One region of the Pseudoalteromonas sp. SG41-2 genome, then DNA from elsewhere that is predicted to be linked to it. Evidence: predicted binding sites of a transcription regulator. Region 1 holds the regulator's gene; each other region holds the start of a gene.

Region 1 (7,757 bases):
ACGTTTGAGCCGCTATTTAGCGCTTCAAGCTCAAAGGTAGTTGCAGAATTTCTTGGTCAGGGCATATACTTAGGTGCAGATGTATTAACAGCAACTGAATATAGTAATGCTTACGGGGGCTGAGTCATTAGTTACTTATCGTCGAGTAAAGCAAGTTGGGTAACTTTATGTTCGCCCATACCATCTTGAGTTAATACCTTTTCAATCACAAGGCTGTAGTGCAAATACGGTGACTATTTTAAATCATCGTTTTGTTGTTCTGCATTTTGTGTATAAGGTTATGCTCGATGGACAATAAATTGAAGTTGCTGTTTAGTTGGGCCAATCATTTTAGCAAATGAGTAGGTGACAATAAAAATAACACCACACACGGTTAACTTTTTCGCTGATTAAGTGTTTTAGTATTTTTAATTTCATTAAAAACGCCGTGTATGAGATTTTGAGTTAAGGAAATATCATGGCGCAAGCGCAATCTGGAATTTGTGCTGAAGCAAACTTGCACGGTTTACATTTGTTTTTTAATGTATTTGATGGCCACGATGAGTCATTACGCAAAAAATTAAAATACGTTAGCGCTATCCAAGATGAGTTTTCAGATCAGTTTTCTGAATCGATGCTCTCCAGCCTAGTTGCAGTAGGGGCGCAGTACTGGCCGCATATTCTGCCTGAATTTCTGCCTAGTGAATTACAGAGCTTTCCTAATATTACTCATAATGATCATATTATGGGGGCTCAGCCTTTTGATTTATTTGTCCAAATTCGTTCCGATAGGGAAGATGTAAACCATTTATTTGCTTTGCAAATTCTCAAGTTATTTGCCCCCGATGTTGAATTGGTTGAGCAAGTGAGAAACTTTCGATTTTTAGATGGTCGCGATTTTAATGGTTTTATACTCGGTGGTGACACTCCTCATGGTCGCCAAAAGCGCATCACAGCGTTAATCAATAAACCCAACCATTTTGAAGATCAAGGCAGTTATGTACATATACAGCGCTATAAGCATGATTTAAGTGTGTGGCAAAACCTACCACTGAGTGAGCAAGAACAAATAATGGGACGCACTCGCTTAGATAATACCTTGATTATGCCAGCGACTGAAAATAGTCATGCTGTACGCACTGAGTTAAAAGATGAGCAAGGGCAACCACTGCAATTAAATCAAAACATGCCTTATGGTGACGTTTACGAACAGGGTATATTAGCGATTAGTTATGCGGCACAGGGAAATGCATTTGAGCAAGTATTACGAAGTCGATTAGGTGATGGCGATTGCTACGATCATTGGCTTGATTTTACTCAAGCCGATATGGGTTCTGCGTTTTTTGCCCCATCAATTAACTTTTTAAAGCAGCTATAAAAAGTTTGAACCGGTAGATTTATACCGTATCAAATAAAATACGCACGCGTTCAAGAGTTACATCAATTTCAGATACTTTAGCTGGAGCGATAAAAATAGTATCGTCACCAGCAATGGTGCCTAGTACGCCATCTGCTTTACCTAATGAATCTAATAGCCGAGCAATTAATTGTGCAGCTCCTGGGCTGGTTCGAATAATGATCATCATTTCGTTATGCATTATATCAATCACTAACTGACGTAATGGGCTTTTCGCTGTAGGTACGCCCATTTCAGCAGGCAAACAATAGACCATTTCTTGTTTGGCATTACGAGTGCGTACCGCGCCAAACTTGCTTAACATCCGCGACACCTTACTTTGACTAATATTATCAAAGCCTTGCTCTTTTAGGGCGTCAACAATCTCACCTTGTGAACCAAAGTTTTCTTCTTTTAAAAGTGCCTTAAAGGCCTTTACTAATGCTTCTTGTTTATCTTGTGGTTGCATATTATAGGTTCTTATTCATAAGTGATGCGCTAATTGTACACAATATTGCATACTTATGCAGTAGTTGTTTGCTTTTGCGATGGATTTTAGTGCTGTAAACCAGCAAGTTTACAACTATGGTCTAAATTATATGTGAAATAAGCAGGATAAATTTGTCTTTAGTCGTTAATTTCATTATCTTTAGAGCCACAAATATTTCCTACCTCAAATTACGGAGAATTCCAATGAAAGTTGCTGTATTAGGTGCTGCTGGCGGTATCGGCCAAGCGTTGTCTTTATTATTAAAAACAGGCTTACCAGCTGGTTCTGAATTATCACTTTATGATGTTGCTCCAGTTGTTCCTGGTGTTGCTGTTGATCTTTCTCATATCCCAACAGACGTTAAAGTTGCAGGCTTTGGTGTTGATGCACTAGATCAAGCGTTAACTGGTTGTGATATCGTTCTTATCCCTGCTGGTATGCCACGTAAGCCTGGTATGGACCGCGCTGATTTATTTAATGTTAATGCTGGTATTATTAAAACATTAGCAGAAGGTATTGTTGCTAACTGTCCAAAAGCATTAGTGGGTATTATCACTAACCCAGTAAATGGCACAGTGCCAATTGTTGCGGAAGTATTCAAAAAAGCAGGTACTTACGACGCGAAACGTGTTTTCGGTATTACCACTCTTGATGTGATCCGTTCAGAAGCATTTGTAGCTGAACTTAAAGGTGTTGACGTTGCAACTGTGAAAGTACCAGTAATTGGTGGTCACTCAGGCACAACAATCCTTCCGTTACTATCTCAAGTTGAAGGCGTTACTTTCACTGATGAAGAAGTTGCTGCGCTTACTCCACGTATCCAAAATGCAGGTACTGAAGTAGTAAATGCAAAAGCTGGCGGTGGTTCTGCAACATTATCAATGGGCGCTGCTGCTGCACGTTTTTGTATGTCTTTAGTTAAAGGCTTACAAGGTGAAGACGTTGTAGATTACGCTTACGTTGCTGTTGAAAATGGCGATGCTGCATACTTTGCACACCCAGTACGTTTAGGTAAAAACGGCGTAGAAGAAATTCTTTCTTACGGTGAACTAAGCGCATTTGAAGAGCAAGCTAAAAACGACATGCTTGATACGCTGAAAAAAGACATCCAAGAAGGTGTTGATTTCATCAACGCTTAATTGCTAAGACGATTGATACAAAAAAGCCTGCATTTGCAGGCTTTTTTATGCTCGAAGGATTTTTATACATTAGGTGTTTATTAGTGATTACGATCAACGGCAATACGAGCCAAGCTAACGAGTGCTTCTTTATACGGTGATTCATCTAATACAGATAGACACGCAATCGCTTTATCAGCTTCTTCGTTGGCTTTATTCATCGTAAACTCAAGTGCTTTGGTTTCATTGAGGGCACTTAGAATAGCTTCTAAGTGGTCCATACCATTACTGTGCTCAATGGCATCACGGATCAACTGTACTTGCTCAGCATTACCGTGGCGCATAGCATAAAGTAGTGGCAGGGTAGGTTTGCCTTCGGCCAGATCATCACCGATATTTTTACCTAACTGCTCAGCATCAGCATTGTAATCAAGCACGTCATCCACCAATTGAAAAGCGGTTCCTAAATGCATACCGTAAAGATTAAGCGCTTGCAGTGTCGAGTCGTCTTTTTCGGTAATAATCGCAGCAAGGCCTGTTGCAGCTTCAAATAATTTAGCTGTTTTAGAATAAATTACCTGCATGTAGCTATCTTCGGTGGTATCAGGGTCGTTACAGTTCATTAATTGCAGCACTTCACCTTCGGCAATCACGTTGGTTGCATCAGCGAGTATTTGCATAACTTGCATTTTACCAATACCAACCATTAGCTGAAATGAGCGGGTGTAGATAAAGTCACCAACAAGTACGCTGGCTGCATTACCAAACTCAGCATTTGCCGTCGGTGTTCCTCTGCGTAAATTTGATTCATCAACGACATCATCATGCAGTAATGTAGCTGTGTGAATAAATTCAACAATAGTTGCTAAAGTAACATGATCTTTGCCTTCATAGCCAAGTGCTTTAGCCGCTAAAATAGCCAACATAGGGCGAACACGCTTGCCGCCGCTGTTTACTATATATAAGCCTAGTTGATTGACTAATGCTACATCAGAGCGCATTTGCGCGTAAATTAGTTGATTGACGTCATTCATATCGTTTTCGATTAACGCCTGGATAGCTTTTATATCCATTGATCTCCGAGCCAATTTTAATGGGTATACGGGGCTGATTGTACAACAAAAAACAGCTTTGCTCGACAGTTTGTGACGATTCGCTGAAAAAACACGGTTAAGTAGCTTAATTTAGCCTTAATTAGTAAAGATAACTTTTATATTTGAGAAAATTTACGGTAATTCAACATGGTTGTTTTTTATTCTTAGCGCGTGTTTGTTCGTGGTGTAATTTATTTGTCATGAAACGCTAAAAAGGCTTGGCATAATGCCAATTTAATATAAAATAGGTGAAAATATTGAATCGCCTTCAATGCAGCTATTTTTTATTCATTTAATTAATAAAACAGGCTTGCTAGTTTTTGCACATTAGCGTAAACTTCGCGCCCTATTGAATAATGTTTTAGTTGCGTCGATTTGAGGGCGCACAGACGGAGTTAATTATGTACGCGGTTTTCCAAAGTGGTGGTAAACAGCACCGTGTGACTGAAGGTCAAACAATTCGTCTTGAGAAATTAGACGTTGAGACTGGTGCAGCAGTTGAATTTGATTCAGTACTTTTAGTTGCTGATGGTGAGAAAATCGAGATCGGTGTACCGTTCGTAAACGGTGGTAAAATAACAGCTGAGGTTGTTTCACATGGTCGCGGTGAGAAGATTAAGGTTGTTAAATTTAGACGCCGTAAGCATTCTCGTAAGCAAATGGGCCATCGTCAATGGTTCACAGAAGTTAAAATCACTGGCATTAGCGCTTAATTAGAGGTACTTAGAAATGGCACATAAAAAAGCAGCTGGTAGTACTCGTAACGGTCGCGATTCAGAAAGCAAACGCCTTGGTGTTAAGCGTTTTGGTGGCGAATCAGTTCTAGCGGGTAGCATCATTGTTCGTCAACGTGGAACTAAATTCCATGCTGGCACAAACGTAGGTATCGGTAAAGACCACACTATCTTCGCAAAAGCAGATGGTAAAGTTCAGTTTGAACAAAAAGGTCCTTTAAACCGTAAATACGTAAGCATCGTATCTGAGTAATCAGAATCGGTTCTTAAAAAACCCCGCCTTTGCGGGGTTTTTTGTTTTGAAAATAAATATATACCTAAGCCAAGCCTGCAATCAGCTTGGCTTAGGTATATAATAGTGAAATTAACAAGCCAATCCCTAAAGTGAGTAATCATGAAGTTTGTAGATGAAGTAGAAATTCGCGCAGAAGCTGGAGACGGTGGCAGCGGCATCGTATCTTTCCGTCGTGAAAAATATGTCCCAGATGGTGGACCAGACGGCGGTGACGGTGGAGATGGTGGTAGTGTTTATCTACAAGCTGATGAAAACTTAAATACCCTTATCGATTATCAGTTTGAGCGTTTTCATAGAGCTGAACGTGGTACTAATGGCCGCAGTCGTAACTGTACCGGTAAAAAGGCTGATGACTTATATGTGATGGTGCCTGTAGGTACTCGGATCATGGATGTTGATACCCAAGAAGGTCTTGGTGATTTAACTCAACATGGTCAAAGAATTTTGGTTGCAAAAGGCGGTTTCCACGGCTTGGGGAATGCGCGTTTTAAATCAAGTACTAACCGAGCGCCTCGTCAAAAAACATTGGGCACACCAGGTGAAGTACGTAACCTTAAACTAGAGCTATTATTATTAGCTGATGTTGGTTTATTAGGTTTGCCAAATGCAGGTAAGTCTACTTTTATTCGTAGTGTATCGGCAGCGAAACCAAAAGTAGCTGATTACCCATTTACTACGCTGATTCCAAATTTAGGTGTGGTACGTCCAGAAGCAAATAAATCATTTGTTATTGCAGATATCCCAGGGTTAATCGAAGGTGCCTCTGATGGCGCTGGCTTGGGTATTCGCTTCTTGAAACATTTAGAGCGTTGCCGTGTATTACTGCATATTATCGATGTAATGCCTGTCGATGGTTCAAACCCAGTAGACAATGCATTTGCAATCATCAATGAGTTGCACCAGTACAGTCCTAAGCTTGCTGAAAAACCACGTTGGTTAGTATTTAATAAAATAGACTTATTACCTGAAGATGAAGCACAGGCGCTATGTGAGCAAATTGCTGAAGAGTTGGGCGAGACTGAAAATATTTATCATATTTCTGCAATTAATAAGCTAAATACTCAACCATTAATTCATAACATCATGACGCTACTCGATAGCATGCCAAAAGAAAAATTTGTGCCAATTGAAGATGAAGAAGTTGAATTCAAATGGGATACTTATCATAAAGATGCCACTAAGAAGAATGATGACGACGACTGGGATAGTTGGGATGATGACGATTATGACGTTGAAGTTGTCTATGAGCGTTAGACTAAAGTAAATTATTTTAAAAGGAGCTGGTGCTCCTTTTTTCTTGTTTAATAAAAAAGTATTAGGTTTTAATGTGAAGATTTCAATGATTGCAGCTATGGCTAAAAATAGAGTGATTGGCCAAGATAATAATATGCCATGGCATTTACCTGCTGATTTACAGCATTTTAAAGCGGTTACTATGAATAAACCAGTAATTATGGGGCGCAAAACATTTGAGTCAATTGGTCGCCCTTTACCTGGTCGACGCAACATTGTTATTAGCCGAAACACTGACTACACTGCAGCTGGAATTGATGTTGTAGCATCCCCAGAGGCCGCTATTTCATTGGTGTGTGAGTCTGATGAAGTAATGGTGATTGGTGGCGGGAATATATATCAACAATTTTTAAAAAGTGCCGATACACTTTATTTAACGTTTATTGATCTTGATGTTGCAGGAGATACACAGTTTCCTGATTACGAACAATCAGCAAACTGGCAAGTTGTAGAAGAGCTGTATAATCAACCGGATGATAACAATATTTATGGTTATAAATTTGTCACATTGGATAAAGTTAAGTAACATTATTGCGGTTAGGCTTATAGGTTGATACAATATTAAACAACTAGGGTAGTTATAAAGTATTACACAAGGGTCTACAATGATAAAATTATCAACACTCGTTATTGCTGCAGCTGTTATTTCTGGTTCTGTTGCTTTTAGCGCGCCAGTAAAAGCGGATGATCAGTTAGCTGTTTCAATCTGTGAATACATAGCTGCGGACGATAAAAACCGTTTACGTGATAAGTTAAAAAGCTCACGTGTAAAAATTCGTAATATTTATGATGCAGTACAATGTAATGGTCTTAACTTGCTACGTCATGCAGTTGCCAGTAATGCCGTAGATACCGGTGAATATATTGTGAAAAACTTATCTAAAAGCTCTTTAGAAGATGGAGCAGATATAGCATGGGCCGAAGCAAATGGTCATGGCGGTTCTGCATTAATACCAGCAATTAAAGAACGTGCTGGTTTATAAGTTATAATAAATCATTAAAAAAGTCGCGATATCGCGGCTTTTTTGTATCTGAAACAAAAGTTTAACAGATTCGACCTCTATTGTAATTTTATCTGGTAGAATAGGCAGGTTATAAGCAGTTTAAGCAGTGAACAACTATGTTAAGTCCTTTTTATCAGCAACATGCTGATTATGTCTCTATTTCTCGTGAACAAGGGTGTCGTTTCGCAAAGTGCGTTGCTGATGATTACAATCCACTTCATGATAAAGATGCAAAACGTTTTTGTGTGCCTGGAGATTTATTATTTTCATTGGTATTAAGTCGTTATGGCATCAGTGAAAAAATGGAATTTACCTTTGCCGGCATGGTTGATGAGAATACCAAACTCAACTTCC
Region 2 (7,757 bases), on a different contig from region 1:
TTGCCTGTGTTAACTGGTTAGCTATTTTTTCGTTGGGTTTAGTTGTCACCCTACCTACGTTGCTTAATTTAACACCGAGTAAACTTAAAACTTACGACTTAGCGCTTAAAACTCTACTATCCAAGCCATAAAAAAAGCAAGCCATCTGGCTTGCTTTTTACATTCTTAAACCTTTAAAACGTTACACTTTCAAGTAGTCCATGATCCCTTCGGCGGCGTTACGCCCTTCGAAGATTGCTGTGACTACTAAATCTGAGCCGCGCACTATATCGCCGCCAGCAAAGATTTTAGGGTTAGTTGTTTGATGGGTAAATTCACCTTGTTCTGGTGCGTTAATGCCGCCCCAGTGGTTTATTTCTACATCGTACTTTTCTAACCAATCCATTTTGTGTGGTTTGAAACCAAACGCCATGAGTACTTGGTCGGCTTCAATCACATGCTCAGAACCCGGGATCACTTCAGCTCTGCTACGGCCTTTTTCATCTGGTTCACCCATTTGGGTTTTCACCATTTGTACGCCTGCAACATGGCCGTTGTCGTTTAGTACGATACCGGTTGGTTGCACGTTAAAAGTAAATTCAACACCTTCTTCTTTGGCGTTTTTCACTTCACGTCTTGAACCTGGCATGTTTTCTTCATCACGACGATAAGCACAGATTACTTTTGCCGCACCTTGACGAATTGAGGTACGTACACAGTCCATCGCGGTATCACCACCACCAAGTACCACAACCTTTTGGTTAGCCATATCAAGATAAGCTTGGTTAGACTCATCATAGCCCATTACGCGGTTGGTATTACCGATTAAGAACGGTAATGCATCATGTACACCTGGTGCATCTTCGTTTTCAAGGCCAGCACGCATGCTTTGATAAGTCCCCACTCCCAAAAATACTGCGTCGTATTCGGCCAATATTTCATCCATAGTGATATCAACACCGACTTCAGTATTAAGTTTAAACTCAACCCCCATTTCGGTGAAAATTTCACGACGTTTTTGCATGACTTGTTTTTCAAGTTTGAACGATGGTATACCAAAAGTAAGCAAGCCACCAATTTCTGGATGACGGTCAAATACCACTGGTTTTACACCATTACGCACTAGAATATCAGCGCAACCTAGGCCTGCAGGGCCGGCACCTATGATAGCTACTTTTTTATCGGTCCATACCACGTACGACATATCAGGCTTCCAGCCCATTTTAAATGCAGTATCAGTAATATATTTTTCAATATTACCGATTGTTACTGCACCAAACTCTTCGTCTAATGTACATGAACCTTCACACAAACGATCTTGCGGGCACACCCGGCCACACACTTCTGGTAAACTATTTGTGCGGTGTGATAGCTCCGCAGCTTCAAGAATACGGCCAGTACGAATTAACTTTAACCACTGTGGGATATAGTTATGCACTGGGCATTTCCATTCACAATACGGATTACCACAATCTAGGCAGCGGTCCGCTTGTGAGTTTACTTGCTTCTCTGAAAAGGGTTCGTAAATTTCAACAAATGATTTTTTACGTGACGAAATTGGCTTTTTGCGGGGATCAACCCGCTGCACGTCTATAAATTGATATACATTCTCGCTCATACTACCCCCTTACTGTGCTTGAACACGAAGTTCAGCACTACTACGAGCGCGATGCCCGAGTAAACTTTTCACATCACTTGATTTTGGCTTAACTAGTTTGAATTTTGGTAAATACGTTTCAAAACTGGCTAAAATAGTTTCTGCACGGCTTGAGCCTGTTAGTTCTAAATGCTCAGCAATTAGACCACGCAAATGCTCTTGGTGTGACGCTAGCTCATCTAACAGCACCACTTCGACTAGCTCTGGATTGATGCGTTTTTCAAAGTCATTACGCTCATCCAAAATATAGGCAAAGCCACCGGTCATACCTGCACCAAAGTTCACGCCTACATTGCCCAGCACGCAAACTACGCCACCGGTCATGTACTCACAGCCATTATCACCTACGCCTTCAACAACCGCTTGCACGCCTGAGTTACGAACCGCAAAACGCTCTCCAGCACAACCTGCAGCAAACAGCTTGCCACCCGTTGCACCATATAAACAGGTATTACCTGCGATGGTCGCTTTGTGACTTTCAAATGACGAACCCAGTGGTGGGCGAATAACCAGCTTACCGCCCGCCATGCCTTTGCCTACGTAATCGTTAGCATCGCCGACTAGGGTCATTTCTAGGCCACCAGCATTCCATACACCAAATGATTGACCAGCGGTTCCGTGTAACTCAATCGAGACAGGATCAGCCGCCATGCCTTGATTGCCATGCTTATCGGCTATATAACCCGATAACATCGCGCCCACTGAACGGTCAGTGTTACAAATACGGCTGACCAGTGAAATACCGCTGCTCTCATCAATTGCTTGTTGAGCTTTAGCAAGTAAGGTTTCATTCAACTTACCTAAATAATGTGACGTATTAGGTGCGCTGCAGTATAAGGTTTCACCAGTTGGGTTATTCGGCTGTGCAATCACTGACGATAAATCAATTTTTTGCTGTTTTGCAGTTTTACCTTCAATCGCTTCGAGTAAATCAAGACGACCGATTAAGTCTGTTAGTTTGGCAACCCCAAGGCTTGCCATAATTTCACGGGCTTCTTGAGCAATAAACTTAAAGTAGTTCATCGCCATTTCTGGTAGGCCATGGAAATGTTTTTGACGCAATGTTTCGTCTTGCGTTGCTACACCGGTTGCACAGTTATTTAGGTGGCAAATACGCAGGTACTTACAACCAAGCGCAACCATAGGACCCGTACCAAAACCAAAGCTCTCTGCACCTAAAATAGCTGCTTTGATGATATCAAGGCCGGTTTTTAAACCACCATCAGTTTGCAAACGAATACGATGACGTAAACCGTTTTCAACCAGCGCTTGTTGTGTTTCAGCAAGACCAAGCTCCCACGGGCTACCCGCATATTTAACCGACGTTAGCGGGCTTGCGCCAGTACCGCCGTCATAGCCTGAAATAGTAATTAAATCAGCATATGCTTTAGCAACACCAGTGGCGATTGTGCCCACACCTGGCTCTGATACTAGTTTTACTGAGATCAACGCTTTAGGGTTTACTTGTTTTAAATCGAAAATAAGCTGAGCTAAATCTTCAATCGAATAAATATCGTGATGCGGTGGTGGCGAAATTAAGGTCACCCCCGGTACCGAGTAACGAAGCTTAGCAATATACGGGGTTACTTTTTCGCCCGGCAATTGCCCGCCTTCACCTGGTTTTGCACCTTGCGCTACTTTAATTTGAATAACGTCAGCACTGCGTAAGTAATGTGGTGTTACCCCAAAACGACCTGACGCGACTTGCTTGATACGAGAGTTTTTCTCGGTACCATAGCGTAGTTTGTCTTCGCCGCCTTCACCTGAATTTGAACAGCCACCTAAGCGGTTCATCGCAATTGCAAGCGCTTCATGCGCCTCTGGCGATAATGCACCGATACTCATTGCCGCCGAGTCAAAACGCTTATATAGCTCAGTTGCAGGCTCAACATCATCAATACTGATCCCCTCTGCTGGCAGTTTCAGTGCAAGCATGTCACGTAATGTGGCAATTGGGCGCTTATTAACAAGATCTGCGTATACGCTGTAATCAGAATATTCGCCTGAGCGCACCGCTTTTTGTAACGTTTGAATGACGTCTGGGTTGTACGCGTGATACTCGCCGTCATGCACATACTTTAATAAGCCGCCATGGCTGAGTAATTTACGTTTACTTAATGCCAAAGTATGTAACTTGCGTTGGTCATCATCAAAATCAGTAAAACACGCGCCTTTAATGCGACTTGCCACACCATTAAAACAGGTATCAACAATTGCATCCGACAAACCAACTGCTTCAAACAACATTGAACAACGATACGATGCCACGGTACTAATGCCCATTTTTGACATGATCTTGTACAAGCCTTTGTTGATTGCATTACGATAAGCAAGCGTAACTTGGCAATAGCTCTTGTTGATCACTTTAGAGTCGCTCATCGCAACCAGTGATTCATATGCTAAGTACGGGTAAATTGCCGTTGCACCAAAACCAATTAATACCGCAAATTGATGCGCGTCACGGACACTACCTGTTTCAATGATGATATTTGATTCACAACGTAAATTGTTATCAACTAAACGCTTTTGTACCGCTCCAACAGCCATAGCGGCAGGAATTGGTAATTTATTCTCATCAAAATTACGGTCACTCAAAAACAACATGACACAGCCACCAGCTGCTTTTTCTTGCGCTTCGTCACAAATACGGATTACTGCATCACCAAGGCCTTCTTCTTTGCTGTAGGTGATATCGATTTTGCAATAGCTGTAATGAGCCTGATCAGCGCTCAATAATTGTTGCATGTCTGCATACATTAGGATTGGCGTATCAAACTGTAGGCGCTTAGCGTGCCCGGTCGTCTCATTAAACACGTTTTGCTCACTACCGATACAGGTCGCCAGCGACATTACATGGTTTTCACGCAGTGGATCGATTGGCGGATTCGTGACCTGAGCAAACTTTTGACGGAAGTAATCAAACAATGAACGGTTACCTTCAGAAAGCACTGCAAATGGCGTGTCATCTCCCATTGAACCGGTTGCTTCTTGGCCAATTTCACCCATCACGCGAATAACGCTATCAAGTTCTTCATTGGTGTAACCAAACATTTTTTGGTATTTCAGTAACGTTTCATCATCAAATGAACGGTTACCCGCATCTTGCTCTGATAACTGCTCAAACGGCGTTAAGCGCTTAACATTGGCCTCAAGCCATGCTTTGTATGGATGGCGAGATTTAAGATCGCGATCAATTTCGTCTGAGTGCCAAATTTTACCTAACTGAGTATCAATAACTAATAGCTCACCAGGGCCAACGCGGCCTTTCTCAACCACTTCATCCGCAGTGTAATCCCAAATACCCACTTCAGAAGCGAGGGTAATAAAGCCATCTTGAGTGATCACATAACGTGCAGGACGCAGACCATTACGGTCCAAGTTACACGCGGCAAAGCGCCCATCAGACATCACAATACCAGCAGGGCCATCCCATGGTTCCATGTGCATAGAGTTAAAGTCGTAAAATGCACGTAAGTCATCATCCATCGCACGGTTTTTCTGCCATGCAGGTGGTACTAGCATTCGCATAGCACGGAATAAATCCATGCCACCAGCTAAAAACAACTCAAGCATATTATCTAGGCTTGATGAATCTGAGCCGGTTTCATTGACAAAGGGTGCTGCTGATTGCAAATCTGGAATAAGCGGCGATGCAAACTTATATGAACGAGCACGAGCCCACTGGCGGTTACCTTGTATGGTGTTGATTTCACCATTGTGCGCTAAATAGCGGAACGGCTGAGCCAAAGGCCAACGCGGTTGTGTATTAGTTGAAAAACGTTGGTGAAATACACAAATTGCGCTGGTCATGCGGATATCGGCTAAATCTAAATAGAAGTTAGGCAAATCCACCGGCATCATTAAGCCTTTGTAGATAGTTACTAACCCAGACAAGCTGGCAATGTAAAAGCCTTCATCTTCGCTTAAACGCTTTTCAGCACGACGGCGCGCAACGTATAAACGACGCTCTAAATCTTTTGGGCGCCAGCCTTCTGGTGCATTAACAAAAATCTGTTCAAATTTAGGTAACTGCTTGATTGCAATTGGCCCTAAACATGATTCATCTGTTGGCACAATTCGCCAACCTTGAATATTGAGGGTTTCTTTTTCGAGTTCTTCACTCAATATATCTTTTGCAGCTTGCGCAAGTACTGGATCTGAGTTTAGGAAAATCATGCCAACGGCATAATTTTTACCCAAGTGCCAATTTTTTTCAGCGGCAATAGCACGAAAAAAGCTATCTGGCTTTTGTAATAATAAGCCACAGCCATCGCCTGTTTTACCATCAGCAGAAATACCACCACGGTGTTCCATACGGTCTAAGCCAGTGATCGCTGTACGAATTAAACGATGACTTGCCTGACCATTAACTTGGGCTATTAAGCCAAAGCCACAATTATCTTTTTCTAATTTTGAGTCGTATAACATAGACCCCTCCCCTTGCTACAACAACTAGCTATGAATGACCTTCTCGACGGTTTGCTAGCAGACAGTCAAAACTATCGCCAATTGTACATTGAGTCAATAGCGCTTTGAATACATATTCACATTCTTGAATATTTCTCACCACAACACAATCTTTTTATTTCATGCCTATTTTTAACATTTAGCGATATTTTACCCGTTATTTTTTTATGACACTGGTGTCATATTTAACAAGTTGTAAAATAACCGTACCACAAACCTGCAGTTTACGTTAACGTAAACCGGTGTGAAAATGAATAAATATTCACTGAGTTATGTAGCGAAAATAAATGCTTTCTTTTTTATTGAATCTCTTTGCTGTCGTTCAAGGTCGATACCACAGCGCACATTAGAGTAAATACTCTTTTCAATGTCTTTTTATGGGTAAATTTAAAACCACTAATTAATGCATAATTATCATCACAACAGTCACATTTTGCATAATTTACGCTAGTTAGTAAGTCTTTAGCTTGCTCACCCTGTTGACGCCTGCGACAGCTTCTTAGCCGCCATAGCAAAGTGTCCGCAGCGGACACAATTTATGTCCGCGGACACCAAATAATTTAAAAATAAATAATTATCTCATTAAAATCATAACATTAAATTTTGGCATGATATTCGAATAAACATTAAAAGATAATTACAGGACACAACTTATGTTTATTCTCAGTTTATTTTTAGTTTCACCAATCACTGTCTTAGTAGTGAGCTTGATGATCACTTACTGCGAGAATAGACATAGCTAAGGATCACTCATGATAAAAGATACCAGCGGACAAGATGTAAGTATTACGCAAAGACGTAGTTACAAAAAACCATTAATAGTACTGGTGCTATCACTTGCTGTACTTGCTTTATGTGCACAAGCATTTATGGGTAACAATCAAGGTAGTATTTCTGTTGAGCGGGCTTCTTTACAGATTGCTACCGTTAATATTAGTCGTTTAGTACGTGATGTAGCCGCCAGCGGTAAAATTGTTGCAGCAAATGCTCCCAAGGTTTATAGCCCAGAACGTGGCTATGTGGATTTACAAGTTAAAGCCGGTGATAAAGTAAATAAAGATGACATTATTGCTTTAGTCGATAGCCCAGAACTCAATAATGAACTAAAACAGCAACAATCGGTGTTAGCCCGCCTTGATGGTGAATTACAACGTAAGCACTTAGAAGCACGTCGACAAAAGTTAAGCTTAACCAAAACGCTTGATCTCGCCCAAGTAGAGCTCAATGCAGCAGACAGGGAAAATCGCCGTGCTAAGCTTTCTATCGAAAAAAACTTGATCAGCCAAATTGATTTAGAAAAAGCAGTTGATGATCTTGCCCGTGCCAAGCTTTCTTACAAACACGCTCAACAAGAAGTTGAACTTGCTAAAGATACACTCGCATTTGAACTCAAAGCTGCAGAGCGCGATCTCGCTCGCCAACAACTGATCGTTGATGATTTAAATCGCCAAGTCAGAAACTTAACTATTAAAGCCAGCGTCACCGGCATTGTTGGTAACCTGCTTGTACAACAAAAAGAAGCCGTTACCCAAAGTCAGCCGTTAATGACGCTGGTTGATTTAAGTAATTTTGAAGCACAACTGCAAGTACCTGAAAGTTACGCCAACGAACTCGGTTTAGGAATGGAAGTTGAGCTCACACTCGGGGCAAAAAA
Region 3 (7,757 bases), on a different contig from region 1:
GCTGTAAGTTGAGTTGCTTAGCAAAGCTGGCAATATGCTCAATATATAAATAAATATCTTTATCGTTGATAATTTGCTTGATCAAACTACCATCAAGCTTAATGCCATCTACTTCTAATTTTAGTACATTAGATATATTCGAATAACCTGTACCAAAATCATCAATTATTACCCGTACACCACGATTTTTAACCATGGTTATAAATGCTTTTACCTCAGAAAAATTTGCGATAGCTTCGGTTTCCAATAGTTCTAGGGTGATATTACTCGGTAGTGGATAGCGTTTAAATTCGTTTTCTAAAAATTCAGCAAGGCTTGGGTCAAGCATATCTTGGGCTGTGATATTGATGCTCCAGCACGTACTGGTTTTTCTAAATCGTGCAAAGCATTGTGTGAGCATTGTGCGGGTGAGCATTCCATCCATGCGAGAGCGATTAACGACATCTAAGAATGATTCTGGTTTTAGGACTTCCCCGTGACAGGTGATCATGCGAGCCAAACATTCATACTGAATAATGGCATTCGTTTCATTATCATAAATTGCCTGAAAATAAGGCACAATTCTATTGTTCTCAAATGCTTCACGCACTTCTTTTGCCATTGCTACATTGTACTGATATTGGTTTTTTACATCATGGAGTGCGCTTGAGTAATTAATCACAGTGCGGCGACCTTGTTTGGCTTGTAATGCGGCAATATGAGCATTTTCAAGTAACATTGATTTATTGCCACTGGCGATGCCTGCGCACAAGGTGATGTATATAAAAGGGTCGGTAAGTAATGGGGTACTGCAATTATAAGCTTGGATCACCTCGAGAAAACCTGCATTATCTTTACCAAAAGGAGCGATGAGGACTATTTTGTTGGTCGTTAGACGAAACATCTGGCTACCCGCAGGGCGGCGCTTTTTGAAGTGTTGCAACAAGTTTTTCATAACGCGGTCGCCTACTTCTGTACCATAAAAACTGCTTATATCTTCAACTTCATTTACCCAAATAACAGCAAGTTGCAGATGATGATTAGGGGAGTTTTTAATATAATATTCAAGTGCAATATGATTGGCAAAGCCACTACTGGTATCGGTTGAAATCGCACGTTTCAATAAATACACATAAATACCGGCAACCAACAGAGCAATAAAAAAGAAAAACATAGCCATGCCCGCAGCTTTAGATACACTTTGCGCTAATCGCTGATTGAGATCGTATATGGTGATATCGGCCCCAGTTAAATAGGTGACTCCATTGGCATCGACAAAAGGGACAAAAATTGTTTTAAAATGCCCCCATTGATCTTTTGAAATTTCAAACACTGGCTCTGTTGAATAAAACGCGCCAATATTAGCGGCAGTTGCTTCAGGGTATAGATCGAGTAATTGGGTGATTTTACCGGTATTTTGATCGTTCTGAGTGTAACTCGATGCACTAAAATGTACATTACCGTCTTTTAAAACCATGGCATATACATAAGCGATATTTAACGCATTAGCAAACTCTGAAAGTTGCCGGCTTTTTTGTTGGTATTCGGTTGATGATATATATTGGCCTGCATTGATTTTTTGATGGTATTCATCACCAAGCATATGCTTAACGCTTAATGCCGCATTGAGTAATCGAGTATCAACGCTGTGCATAATATCGTTACGAGTGCTGTTGTAGGTGTAATAGATGTAGCTCAATAAACTGATAAAAAACAGCATGAAACCCGCGATTATCCAATTTGTCCGTAAATTTGTATTTATCATGCTCTTCCTTGATTTATTAGCCCTTCTATTATACAAAAAAAGGCTGTATCGCCTATAAAAATATAGTTAGTTATTTGAATGATAAATATTAATCAAATTATCATTAATTTGTCATGCAATTGGCTACTTTTGTGGCTTTATACGAGACATTTCAACTCTATTACAGTAGAGTTAACGCATTTCGTGGAATCATTGTAGTTTTGGCGTTATTAGTAATGGAGTTCCTAGAGATGGATCTTCAGCTAAACAAAGCTACATTTACTGGGTATAAAGATGGATCAAAAGCGTTGTGCCGTCGCCTCTAAAGAAACTCTGATGCGTATATTTACTGTGCCTGAAGCACCAGACTCAACTTTGAGTAAAATCGAACTTGAGATCTCGAGCAATTTAGCAGGTTTTTTGAATGAGAACATAGCGGCAATTGAAAAGCCATTGCATGAGATTGAAAAAGATTTTCAATCGGCAGCAATCCCAGAAGATCCGACTTTTGTATCTGCTTATGCGCAAGATATTATGGAGCAACTTGTCGCTCATTCAGTGCATACCGCTGCGCCAAGCTTTATTGGGCACATGACGTCAGCATTACCGCATTTTGTATTGCCACTTTCTAAGTTGATGGTTGGTCTTAATCAAAACTTAGTAAAAATAGAAACCTCCAAAGCATTTACTCCACTTGAGCGCCAAGTGCTTGGTATGATGCATCATTTGGCATACGGGCAAGATGACAGTTTTTATAGCAAATGGATGCACAGTGCGAAAACGTCGCTAGGTGCGTTTTGTTCGGGTGGCACAATCGCCAATATTACCGCATTGTGGATTGCTCGTAATCGCTTACTGAAAGCGGACGGCGAATTTAAAGGGATTGGTTCACAAGGTTTGATCAGTGCCATGTTGCATTATGGATATAAAGGCCTTGCAGTACTTATTTCTGAACGTGGCCATTACTCGCTAGGAAAATCAGCTGATTTACTTGGCATTGGTCGTGATAACTTTATTGCCATTAAAACTGCAGATAACAATAAGGTTGATGTTGATGCAATGCGCGCCAAAGCCCATGAGCTAGCAGCGCAAGGTATAAAAGTGATGGCGATTGTTGGGGTAGCCGGCACGACTGAAACTGGCAATATTGATCCTCTTGATGCTATGGCTGATTTAAGCGCTGAACTCAACTGCCATTTTCATGTAGATGCAGCATGGGGAGGAGCTACGCTGCTTTCTAGTACATACCGCTCGTTACTAAAAGGTATTGAGCGAGCAGATTCAATTACCATCGATGCTCATAAACAAATGTATGTGCCAATGGGCGCTGGGTTAGTGCTATTTAAAGATCCTACAGCTACGGATGCTATAGAACATCATGCAGAATATATTTTACGTAAAGGCTCTAAAGATTTAGGCAGCCACACACTTGAAGGTAGTCGTCCTGGTATGGCTATGTTAGTGCATGCTTGCTTACGCGTTATTGGCCGTAAAGGCTACGAAATCTTAATAGATAAAGGAATTGAAAAAGCCCGTTACTTTGCTGATTTAGTGAAAGCAGATGATGACTTTGAGCTGATCTCAGAACCTGAGTTATGTTTACTGACATACCGTTATGTGCCAAAACAGATAAAACAAAAAATAGCTCAAGCAGATGAACAAACGCGTTTGGATATCTTTGCCTCGTTAAATCGTTTTACTGCCAGTATGCAAAAACGCCAACGTGAAGCCGGTCGTTCATTTGTGTCCCGTACCCGTTTAACTCCCGCGCAGTATGATCATCAACCTACAGTGGTATTTCGAGTCGTACTTGCAAATCCGCTGACATCAGAGAGTATTTTAAAAGATATACTTGCTGAGCAAAAAGAGCTGGCTAAAACAGATCCTGTATTTAAGAAATATCTTAAGAAATACATGGACTGAGCAGTAACAGTTGCGTTATTCCCAGGTTGCGTGGGGATAACGCAAGCAGCACTTTCTTTGTTAGCTAAAACACGATGTTCTGATCATTTCAGTGATAATATGTTGAGATGGTTTAATTTTTTCCATCGCCAAAAATTCATCGGGTTGGTGAGCCTGATTAATTGAACCCGGTCCCATCACAATCGTTTCACAACCCAATTGTTGAATAAATGGCGCTTCAGTACAGTAGTTCACTGCAACTGCTTGCTCTCCTGATATTTTTTCTGCCAGTTTAACTAATGCCGAATCAGTACTGCCGGTAAATGCGGGGATTGGCTCGTGCATATCCATTACACTGACTGAATCTGGATATTGGTTATTGATCTCTGTAGCTATTTTTAACAGCATCATTTGCAGTTCTTGCACACTTAGACCCGGTAAAGGGCGCATATCAATATGCATTTCACAGCAGCCACATATGCGATTTGCATTATCGCCACCATGAATGTGTCCTAGATTTAAAGTAGGGTAAGGAATAACAAAATGCTCAACTGCATATTTATTCTTTAATTGCTCTTTTAAAGTTAACAGTTTTGCAATAACTTTATGCATCACTTCAATGGCATTTAAACCACGTTCAGGATCAGAGCTATGTCCGGAACGACCGACTACGCGAATCGCGCTGCTCATATGTCCTTTATGTGTGAAAACAGGTGTCATATCAGTAGGTTCACCAATAATACACCGAGCTGGCTTTAAGTTTTTATGCTGACAAACTTGCTGTGCACCGGCCATGGTGGTTTCTTCGTCGGCAGTAGCTAGAATCAAAATTGGCTGTGTTTGAATATTCTCATCTAGTTCACTGATTGATTGCAATACAAAAGCGAAAAACCCTTTCATATCAATACTACCTAAACCATATAATTTATTGTTATCTTCACTTAATTTAAACGGATTATAGTTCCAACGACTATCATCAAATGGGACTGTATCGGTATGACCGGCAAGCATTAAACCACCATCTCCCTGGCCACGTTTTGCGAGTAAGTTAAAACGACCTTTAGGGCCCGACAACTCAGTAATTTCACATTCAAATCCAAGACTTGTACACCAAGTAGCTAATAAATCAATCACCCCTTTATTGCTCATAGACAATGACTCATCCATGGCACTAATTGAAGGTGCAGCAATCAATTGCTGATACATAGATAAAAAAGACGGTAATGACATAAAAAAATCCAAAATAAGTATTCAATCTAATTGCATAACAATATAAAAGTATTTATGATGAATATCAATTCACTTTTTAAGCATAAATATATTAAAGCGACGCAATGAATATAAAACGACGATAACCAGATTTCATTCATAAAATAGTGTTTTATGCACTGTTAAACCCGATTTGAATATATATGTAGTAACAAAAAACCAAAAAGAGTAACGAATGAAAGTAGTGATTATTGGCGCAAGTGGCTATAGCGGCGCAGAATTAGCAAGTTTGGTAGTAAAACACCCGCAATTAACCTTAGCTGGTTGCTATGTATCTGAGCAAAGCTTAGATAAGGGTAAATTATTAAGTGACTTGTATCCTGAGCATTTAGGTTTGCTTGATTCTCCTTTATTGCCTCTTAGTGATAGCGCTTATAACGATATTGAAAAGTCGGCCGATTTTGTATGTTTGTGTACTGATCATAAAGTGAGTGTTGACTTAGCGCCACGTTTTTTAAGCATGGGCAAAAAAGTATTTGATTTATCGGGTGGCTACCGTTTAAGCAGTAATGAAGATTATCAAACCTATTATGGTTTTGCGCATCAACATACGGAATTACTAAGTGAAGCGGCTTACGGATTGGCTGAATGGAATAGTGAAGCAATCGCCAAGGCGCAGTTAGTCGCTGTGGCTGGTTGCTATCCAACAGCAGCGCTGAATGCGTTAAAACCATTGCAACAAGCCGGCTTATTAGCCGAGCAAACCATTATTATTAATGCTGTATCGGGTGTAACCGGTGCGGGGCGTAAAGCTAGTGTAGCCACGCATTTTTGTGAAGTGTCGTTAGCACCTTATGGATTGTTTAATCATAGACACAGTCCTGAGATTGAGCAGCATTTAGGTCACAAGGTGCTATTTACGCCGCATTTAGGTAATTTTCCACGCGGTATTTTAGAAACTATTTATGTGCAATTGAAACCTGGAGTTACACCAGAGCAAGTTACACAAGCTTATCAAGTGCTTGCTGATGAGCCACTGATCAGATTGCTTGGTAATAAGATGCCATCAATAAAAGGAGTTGCAAAGCAGCCTTACGTTGATATTGCATGGCAGCAGCAAGGTACGCAGCTAATTGTGATGGCAGCTATTGATAACTTATTAAAAGGTGCTGCAGGGCAAGCATTGCAGTGCATTAATTTAGCCATGGGTATTGCCCATAATACAGGTTTAAAAGGGTAGTTAGTAATGCAAACATGGGTCATTAAACTCGGTGGTGCAGTACTCAATACAGAAGACGCGGCTAAAGCGTTATTTGAGGCGCTTGCATCGCAAACTCAAGCACAATTTGTCATCGTTCATGGTGGCGGTTCACTAGTTGATAATTGGTTGACTGAGGCTGGTTTTGCTAGTGCGAAACATCAAGGTTTACGCATCAGTCCAAAAGAGCAAATGCCTTATATTGTTGGCGCGCTTGCTGGGTGTGCTAATAAACAATTAATGAGCCAAGCAATTATCGCAGGTCATAAACCCGTCGGGCTTAGTTTATACGAAGCGGGCATTATTTCGTCACAAAAACTCAAAGCGCTTGGTCAAGTTGGTAATTGTGACGGCGGTGTGCAAAGTGTGATACCGGAGTTATTAAAACTTGGTCGTTTACCTCTGGTCAGCTCTATCGGCTTTGGTGAAGATGGCCTTTGGTATAACGTAAACGCTGATGAAGCGGCGGCGGCAATAGCTAAAGAGCTTAATGCGGAAATTATTTTTATGACTGATGTAGAAGCTGTACTTGATGCAAATAAACAGCCGTTACATCAACTTGACACAAACCAGATCAATACTTTAATTGCAGAAGGAGTAATTTTGGGTGGGATGGAGGTCAAAGTAAAGACCAGCCTTCTTGCTGCCCAGCACTTACGACGTGGCGTTTACATTTCGAGCTGGCAAAAGCCAGAAAACTTAATTGCTCTACTCGCGGGTAAGCACGTCGGAACAAAAATTACACCATAGGTTTTATATGTTTAATCATTTTTTATCGGGTCTAGAGTTAGACCAACAAGGCGCACTTAAATTACTTAACTTAGCGCAAAAAATTAAAGCTAACCCAGCTGATTTTAGTCAAGCACTGGCTGGCAAATCGGTGGTTACTTTATTTGAAAAACCAAGCTTACGTACGCGTTTATCATTTGATATAGGTATTAATAAGTTAGGTGGACATGCGGTGTATCTTGATTCACAAAATGGCGCCATGGGCGCACGTGAATCAGTAAAAGACTTTGCATTGAACATTGCCAGTTGGGCTGACGGTATTGTGGCGCGGGTATATCAGCATAAAACATTAACCACACTTGCTGAATTTTCAAGCGTACCTGTGGTCAACAGTTTGTGCGATTTATATCATCCATGCCAAGCACTTGCTGACTTTCTAACACTGCAAGAAGTATATGGCGATGTAAGCCAGCTAAAATTAGCTTATTTAGGTGAAGGCAACAACGTAACGCATTCGCTGATGTTACTTGCGGCTACTTTAGGCACAGATTTTGTTGCCGTATGCCCTAAAGGCAGTTCACCAGACTCGCAAATTTTAAAGCAGGCTGAGCAAATTGCCGCAATGAATGGTGCATCAGTGATGGTGAGTGATCGTGTTGAAGCGGCTGTAGGCGCTAACGCAGTGTATGCCGATACATGGGTATCAATGGGCGATGATACGCCACTTGAACAAGTAAAAGAAAAGTACATGCCGTATCAATTAAATGCGGCGTTGCTTAAACAGACTGGGGCTGACACTGTACTGCATTGCCAGCCAGCACACCGTGAATTTGAAATTACTTCTGAGGTAATGGATGGTCCGGCGTCAAAAATTATACAACAAGCAGAAAACCGTATGCATGCGCAAAACGCATTGCTTGTTTCATTATTAAATCC
Region 4 (7,757 bases), on a different contig from region 1:
GGTTGCGTGATCTTGAGTCTTAAAATTGGTGTTAACTTGTCAGTAACCTGCCTTTTAGACTGTTCAAATTTAACGCGTTGTTCAGGTAATACGACGATATCGATAGTGCTTTGACGGCTTTGAACTATTTTAAAAATATTATCAAAACTATTCATCAGCATTAGATTTACACCTTCTTCAAAGCCCTGTGATAATAAAAAGTGATGGCTGTAATTATCTTTTAATACCGCAATTCGGTATTGCTTTGCTTGCTCTAGGGAATCTATAACGATGCTTTTCGAATTCAAAGCATAAAGATAAGTGTTCAACTGTGCTAATTCTGCAATCCAAATAAATTGCTTTTCACGAGAAGTTGAGCGCGCCATAGAAAAAATGCACGTTTGCGGATCGCGCAGTACCATATTAAATGCAGTACTCCAACTATGCACTGAAATTGTATAATCGAGTGTTGAAGAAGCTAACACCATTTGAACTTTATCAGCGATATAGCCAACAAGTTGTTCGTTTTCATCAAGATATTGAGCAGGCGGAAAATATTCCGTCACCACATTTAATTTAGCGAGACTTTGATTACTTAAGATTATAAATAAAAAATAACACCACTTAGCCACTCTTGCCCCACCGATTATTACTTTAAGCATCTGTTGATGTAAATTAAATATAACGGCAAATAGCTGATTTGTGAATTTAAAAAGCAGCATGCCGTAGCAGGCTGCTTAAATGAACTGTTATTGACTATGCGCGGTTCATGGCATTAATTAAAAATGCTGAAATTTTTGCACCTTCTCTAAGCGTTGTATCTGAACTCGATTGACCAATCAGTGAACTGTCAGTAAATGGGGCAATTTCCATCATATCAGCGCCAGTGATCGGAAATTCATCAGCCAAAGCAACCAAGATATCCAAAGCATGCTGCGGCGTTAAACCGTTCCCTTCGGGTGTGCCTGTTGCTGATGCAAACTCTTCATCGAGGGCGTCAATATCAAAGCTGACGTAGAGTTCATCAACATTGTCAGCTTTAAGCTGAGCAATGACTTCTGCGGCAATTGCCGGCGCGCCTCGTTCGATGATCTCATGGGCCCAATGTTGTTTAACGCCAAAGGTAGATTCCCAGTGCTCTTTTGGCTTACCGCTTGAACGAATACCAAATTGGATCAGATGATGCGGTGCAGGTAAAAACTCTAAAATATGAGTGCACCACGAGCCAAAACATAAATCGATACCTAAACGTTCAACGAGTAAATCGGTATGCGCATCAAAGTGAATAATCGCAGTGCGTTTACCTTGCGCACGCTTTGCCTTCAAATACGCTTTAGTTAACGGGTAACTAATTGAATGATCACCACCAATACCAAAAATGCCTTTATCAGTAAACGTTGCATAAAAGCTATCGCATACATCTTCAGTGATAGACAACGGGCTGACATAATACTCACTGCTTGGATTATCATATAATGCCTGTTGGCAATTACTGATAGTCGCGTCGTTTAAATATTTATCATGCAGTAAATGTGGGATAACCCTTACATCACCTAAATCAAACGACTTTGCCTGAGGCTGCTGATCAATCAATGTTGAGCGTAAAAACAATGGCCCCCAGTTGGCGCCGCGTAAAATGCCACCACCACAGTCAGAGCTAATACCTAAAGTCACCGCTTTATGCTCACTTTGACTAAGTGTATCGAGTGATGCACGCCATAGCGTATCGATATTATCTTCTTGCCCATACAGTTTCATACGCAGCGCCGCTTTACGTTCTTTTGCAGTATTAACCGTAAAAACGCCATCGCCCGGCGGACATAAACAGTGCTCAACTTTACTTTTAAATGTGTGCCATTGTGTGCTCATTGCAATTCCTTACTGTGTGCTTTTGCGTAGTTATGCAAAAGAGCGTTGTTGAAAATAAAATTAATAAAAGATTCACGCGCCGATTTTCACTCGCAATTTTATTACTCTCGCCGCTTTAGCTACATTTTAAATAACTATATAAATCTCTATAATAACAATTGGTTATACTTATTCGTCCAACAACGTATAAACTAAAATAGAGTGCCTAGTAGGATTGATATAGTGTCTATGAATACAAGTCAACTACCGGCGATGACACAAATTAAAGTCAGTTGCTTGAATATTCAAAGAGAATGAATAAATTTGATAACGGACATCCGTCCTGTACAAGGCAATGCATTGTAGTAATTATGCTAAATTGACAACAACTCTTTATAAATTAGCGTTATTAACTGACGTTAGAACAAAAGTTATAAATAAGGCCCCGCTATGGAAAAGGTATTTCACTTAGGACTCACCCGCGACGATCTACACGGTGCAAAACTTGCAATTGTACCGGGCGATCCAGATCGTGCAGCACGTATTTCAACTTTTCTCGAAAACCCAACTTGCCTCGTCCAAACCCGAGAATTTCATGCTTACTTAGGTCAACTTAACGGTAACTCTGTGGTTATTTGCTCAACCGGTATTGGTGGTCCTTCAACCTCCATTGCAGTAGAAGAGCTGGCGCAATTGGGAGTTGAAACATTCTTACGAATTGGCACAACTGGCGCTATTCAACCTCATATTAATGAAGGTGATATTTTAATCAGCCAAGCATCTGTGCGTTTAGATGGTGCGAGCCAACATTTTGCGCCATTGAACTACCCTGCGGTGTCTGACTTTTTCGCCACTCAAGCGATGGTAAATGCGTGCGGTAATTTAGGCATTGATTTTCATATTGGTATTACTGCATCAAGCGATACTTTTTACCCAGGTCAAGAACGTTACGACACTTACTCGGGTTATGTACCAAAAGCATTTCAAGGTAGCTGTGAAGAATGGCAAAAGCTGGGCGTGATGAACTATGAAATGGAATCAGCAACCTTATTTACAATGTGTGCAGCACTGGGGCTAAAAGCCGCCTGTGTAGCTGGTGTGTTGGTTAATCGTACTCGCCAAGAAATCCCCAATGTAGATCACGGCGAGATTGAGAAAAAATCAGTCGCCGTGGTACTCGAAGCCGCTAAACTGCTGTTGGCTTAATATTTAAACTAATACTTTGTAGTACTGGCAAATCAGTGTAACTTGCCAGTACTGCTTGACTGACACTTAACTGATTTCCCTTACCCTGCGTTTGTAGTAACTCAATCCCTTTGACAACATCTTTAGTCATTGCCAAACCGGCTAAATGCAATTGACTCACCGCACTTTGCAGTGGTGATAAGCTCGGGCTATACGCGGCATTTTCCGCATAACAACCATAAAAATTACCATTTTCGAAAGTACTAATTTTCACTGCGCTGTAATTTTCAGAGTAAGGTACATATGCAGCCAACGCATAACTTAGCAACGTTTTATCCAGTTCATCAGTTACAACAAATTCATGCTGTTGTGGAGCAGGGTTAAACAAACTATAAGAATTACCTAAATCTTGCGGGCCAAATGAGTGAGGGAGTAAATCAGCCAGCTTGAATTGCTGCTGCGGTAATAAAATATCAAAGCTCTGCGCATCAGCCAACTCATTCATAAATTGACGACAATAACCACATGGCGCATCACTGATAGCAATTTTAGCTATTTTTTTCGCGCCATTGAGCCAAGCGTTATTAATTGCCGATTGCTCAGCATGAACCACTAAGCTTAATGCTTGTTGTGCAAATTCAACGTTAGCCCCAAAATAAAAATGTTGCTCACCGTGTTTATCGTAGCCAACTACAATTGCCCCAACAAAAAAATGTGAAATAGGCACAACTGCAAATTTTGCAGCAATAGGTAAACAGGCACGCAGTATAACCTCGACAGGTTGCTTATATTGCGCGCACAAAGCTGTGATATCAGCGGTATTTAAAATACCCTTGTGCTGTTTTACGTGAAGATATAACTGCTGCTGTTGTTTTTCACTGAAGCTAAAAACGCAGCTAGTTTGAGTACTTACTGTAGGCGTTAATGAAGACATAGACTAGTTTTATGATTTAATGGCTAACTAGTTTAGAAGGTTCAACGCTTAAATGCTAGGTTGATTTACTAACCAATTTTTCGCGCTGTTAAAACAATCAAAATTTTCTGCTTTTATATCAAAGCGCTGTGCTTTTTGCAAAAACAAATCGTGCATAAAACCATCAAAACTAACGACGCGAGCAATAAAGCAACTAGCTAACCACTGAGATACTGCTGGCATAATAGTCAGCAGTTCACTTGCCGGAAATTTATGCGTTAATTCAGACACATCAACGAGTAATTTATTACTGCCGTAAATAGATACATACTGCTGCGCAATTTGATAAAAGTTCATCACATCCTGTGCACTTGCCGTCCCTCTAAGCGTCATCATTATTAATGACGTAGATGCATCATACGTGATGCAAGTAGACACATTTGACATAATTACTACTCGATTATTAGTACAATTGCCATAAAATGACAAAACAACCGACATTCTAGATAAAAAAAACAGACAGTCAATATCTAGTAGCAAATCAGGTCTGACCAGAGCGTTAATACAGAATAAAGGATGGTTTTTTTTGCTAAAATGATACCAAAAAATACCTTGTTGTAACTAAGTTATAACCTGAAACAGCTTAACGATAGGAAGTAACTGTATTCAATACATCTAAGCTGAACTAAGATTAAATAAGATGTTTAATGCGGATAAATATAACTTACTTGGTAATATATGCGCCGAACCTTACCAGCACAGCGCACTGTTAGTGCTCAATTAACTAATTAATGGACCTCTCGCTGCTAAACACAGCAAAGAAGTCCACACTTAATTATTGGATAATCAACCGGTATTACGCATACCTGCGGCAATCCCAGTCATAGTAATCATTAACGCGTTATCAATGTCACCAGAGCTGCCTTCTGCCGCTTCGCGCGAACGTTTTAACAACTCAACTTGAAGCACATTCAATGGATCCGTATACGGGTTGCGCAAACCAATAGACTCTTTTATCCAAGGTTGATCGGCAAGCAAACTTTGCTGTGGACTTAACGATTGTACCAGTGAAATAGCCTGCTTGAGCTCTTTACGCAGTTTTTCACCTAGTGGTTTGTATTGCTCTTCAACTAAAGCGTCGTCGTAATGCGCACTTAACCAACAGTCCGCTTTACTGAATACCATTTCAAGCATTTCTAGACGGGCTCTGAAAAACGGCCAGCGTTGACTCATCTCATTAAGGGTGTCTATGCCGTGTTTTTCAAGTGCAGCTTGTAAACCAGTTAGTGCCCCAAGCCATGCTGGTAGCATTAAGCGATTTTGACTCCAAGCAAAAATCCACGGAATAGCTCGCAGGCTTTCAACACCACCATTGGGATTACGCTTTGCTGGACGCGAACCAAGCGGTAATTTTGATAGTTCCTGCTCTGGTGTTGCCATTCTAAAGTACGGCACAAAGTCTTCATCAAAACGCACTACATTACGGTAATGCTCACATGACTTTTCACTGATCAACGCCATTACATCACGCCATTCATCTTTTGGCTCTGGTGGTGGTAACAAATTACTTTCAAGCACAGCACCGGCATAGATGTTTAGACTTTCCAGCGCCACATTAGGTAGGCCAAATTTAAAGCGGATCATCTCCCCTTGTTCGGTAACACGCAGGCCACCTTTGAGTGAACCTGGTGGCTGTGAACGCAAGGCTTGCGCAGCAGGTGCGCCACCACGGCCAACAGTACCACCACGGCCATGGAATAATATCAGCTCAATACCACGTTGCTCTGCCAATTGTACAAGCTTATCCATTGCCTCGTATTGCGCCCACCCGGCAGCCATCATCCCAGCATCTTTGGCTGAATCTGAGTAACCTATCATAACATTCTGTATGCCCTCAGCTTGGCCTCGATACCAGTTATTATCTAGCAATTGAGTAATAACATCGCTGCCTGCATTTAAGTCATCTAAGGTTTCAAATAATGGCGCAACAGGCAGTTTAAAACTACAACCACTTTCTTTTAATAGCAGTTGTACTGCTAATACATCAGAGGCTGTGCGTGCCATTGAAATAATATATAAACCAAACGTCGACGCATCTTGCTTGGCGATTACATCAAAGGTGTCGAGGACTTCTTTTACATCAGCGCTTGGTTGCCAATGTTTAGGAATAAGCGGGCGACGAGAGTTAAGCTCGGCTAATAAAAATGCCTGCTTATCTTCTTCTTGCCATTGGTCGTAATCACCTAAACCTAAATAACGAGTGAGCTCTGAAAATACCTGACTGTGGCGTGATGAGTCTTGGCGCACATCAAGTTTAGCTAAACGAATACCAAAGCTATTAATACGACGTAACACATCTAATAATAAGCCATTGGCTACCACCGCAATGTTACTCTTAAGCAAAGAACGGTAGCATGCCTCAAGCGGCTGCTTTAACTGCTCAATGTCAGTAACGATGTCTTGTGCATCGGTGCGCTTATTCATAATTTTAGCGCCAAGATGAGCAACGGTTTCACTCACTTGCGCTTTGAGTACTTTTAATACCGCACGATACGGTTCAAAATCTTGTCCAGCGAGCTCGACTAGCTCATCACTGGCTTGTGACATAGAAAGCTCAGTGCTTAAAGTGTCGATATCGCGACTGTATAAATCCAGTGCCATCCAGCGCCCATGATCCAGCACTTGCTGCGTCACTAATGCTGTTACAAATGGATTGCCATCGCGATCGCCCCCCATCCATGAGGTAAATTCAACGGGGCTGTAATCGTTTGGTAACTCTAAATCAAGGTGCTCTTTTACTTCTTTATTAAAGTCTCGTAAAAAACGCGGAACGGCATGCCATAGGCTATTTTCGATAACTGCAAAACCCCATTTTGCTTCATCAATTGGGGTTGGACGTGAACGACGGATGTCGTCTGTATGCCATGCTTGGCTGATCAACTGTGCGATACGGTTTAATATATTTTCACGCTCATAAGGCAGGTTATCGGTACGCTCAAGAGCTGCTAAACAATCACTTAATTCAACGTGTTTGTTAATAATTGTACGACGAGTTACTTCAGTTGGGTGTGCAGTTAAAACTAAATTGATATGCAGTTTAGCTAAACTTTCTGCGATTTCATTGGGATTTATTTTACCCTGCTGTGCGTGGCTAGCTAATGTTTTTAAAGTTTGTGTTAACGGGCTTAGCTGACAAAAACCCACGTCATTAAAACGAGAAATAGTATGAAACTGCTCTGCAACATTGGCTAAATTCAAAAAGTGATTAAAAGCACGTGCCACTGGCAGTAACTCTTCATCGGTTAAAGCATGCAGAACATTAATTAAGGTATGGCGGTCTTGCTCGTTTCCTGTGCGGGATGACTTAGCTAAAGCTCGAATTTCTTCTACTTTATCTAAAATCGCTTGTCCTTGGGCGTCTTTGATTGTTTGGCCTAATAATTGCCCCAATAAATTAACGTTCCCACGCAAGGCGGCATATTGTTCACTCATTCCTGATACTCCATTGTTGATGTTTATACCATAAAGGTACTAATAATAAGCCGTGTTCAATTTTTAAGTGTGGAGTGTAAAATGCGGTAAAAAATCGACACTTTGCTTACCTTTATATTTGTAAGACTCTATTAATATCATCCAAATGGATAATTTAACAGATCCAAGGCTTATTCTATTTCGTAACAAGACATAATGAATCGATGAATTTTGAGTAACTATGATTATTTTTTACGATGGTAATTGCCCGCTTTGTGTTAAAGAAATGGATTCACTTAAGCGTGCTGACACACACAACAAAATAATACTCGAAGATATAAATAAAGATGATTTTGAGCAG

Evidence for each region. The regulator ArgR, encoded in region 1, controls arginine synthesis, uptake and breakdown. The targets are predictions, from matches to a motif close to ANTGAATANNTATTCANT.
Region 2: the regulator ArgR is predicted to act here: its motif matches at 6,168-6,185, upstream of gltB (glutamate synthase large subunit).
Region 3: the regulator ArgR is predicted to act here: its motif matches at 4,912-4,929, upstream of argC (N-acetyl-gamma-glutamyl-phosphate reductase).
Region 4: the regulator ArgR is predicted to act here: its motif matches at 1,870-1,887, upstream of H5186_RS11340 (arginase family protein).

What each region holds. Positions count from the first base shown of each region.
Region 1 covers NZ_JACJFK010000003.1:273,074-280,830, forward strand. The annotation lists gene H5186_RS03990 (Dyp-type peroxidase) at 458-1,357, shown strand; gene argR (transcriptional regulator ArgR) at 1,377-1,844, opposite strand; gene mdh (malate dehydrogenase) at 2,069-3,004, shown strand; gene ispB (octaprenyl diphosphate synthase) at 3,085-4,056, opposite strand; gene rplU (50S ribosomal protein L21) at 4,479-4,790, shown strand; gene rpmA (50S ribosomal protein L27) at 4,807-5,064, shown strand; gene cgtA (Obg family GTPase CgtA) at 5,206-6,360, shown strand; gene folA (type 3 dihydrofolate reductase) at 6,446-6,925, shown strand; gene H5186_RS04030 (DUF3718 domain-containing protein) at 7,005-7,382, shown strand; gene H5186_RS04035 (DUF3581 domain-containing protein) at 7,520-7,757, shown strand, end outside.
Region 2 covers NZ_JACJFK010000035.1:3,862-11,618, forward strand. The annotation lists gene H5186_RS20330 (FAD-dependent oxidoreductase) at 182-1,597, opposite strand; gene gltB (glutamate synthase large subunit) at 1,607-6,064, opposite strand; gene H5186_RS20340 (efflux RND transporter periplasmic adaptor subunit) at 6,856-7,757, shown strand, end outside.
Region 3 covers NZ_JACJFK010000023.1:32,187-39,943, reverse strand. The annotation lists gene H5186_RS16915 (bifunctional diguanylate cyclase/phosphodiesterase) at 1-1,744, opposite strand, end outside; gene panP (pyridoxal-dependent aspartate 1-decarboxylase PanP) at 2,018-3,646, shown strand; gene argE (acetylornithine deacetylase) at 3,707-4,855, opposite strand; gene argC (N-acetyl-gamma-glutamyl-phosphate reductase) at 5,070-6,074, shown strand; gene argB (acetylglutamate kinase) at 6,081-6,842, shown strand; gene H5186_RS16890 (ornithine carbamoyltransferase) at 6,850-7,757, shown strand, end outside.
Region 4 covers NZ_JACJFK010000012.1:74,538-82,294, forward strand. The annotation lists gene H5186_RS11335 (ABC transporter substrate-binding protein) at 1-701, opposite strand, end outside; gene H5186_RS11340 (arginase family protein) at 736-1,848, opposite strand; gene udp (uridine phosphorylase) at 2,278-3,033, shown strand; gene cdd (cytidine deaminase) at 3,014-3,946, opposite strand; gene H5186_RS11355 (hypothetical protein) at 3,995-4,372, opposite strand; gene ppc (phosphoenolpyruvate carboxylase) at 4,772-7,417, opposite strand; gene H5186_RS11365 (thiol-disulfide oxidoreductase DCC family protein) at 7,638-7,757, shown strand, end outside.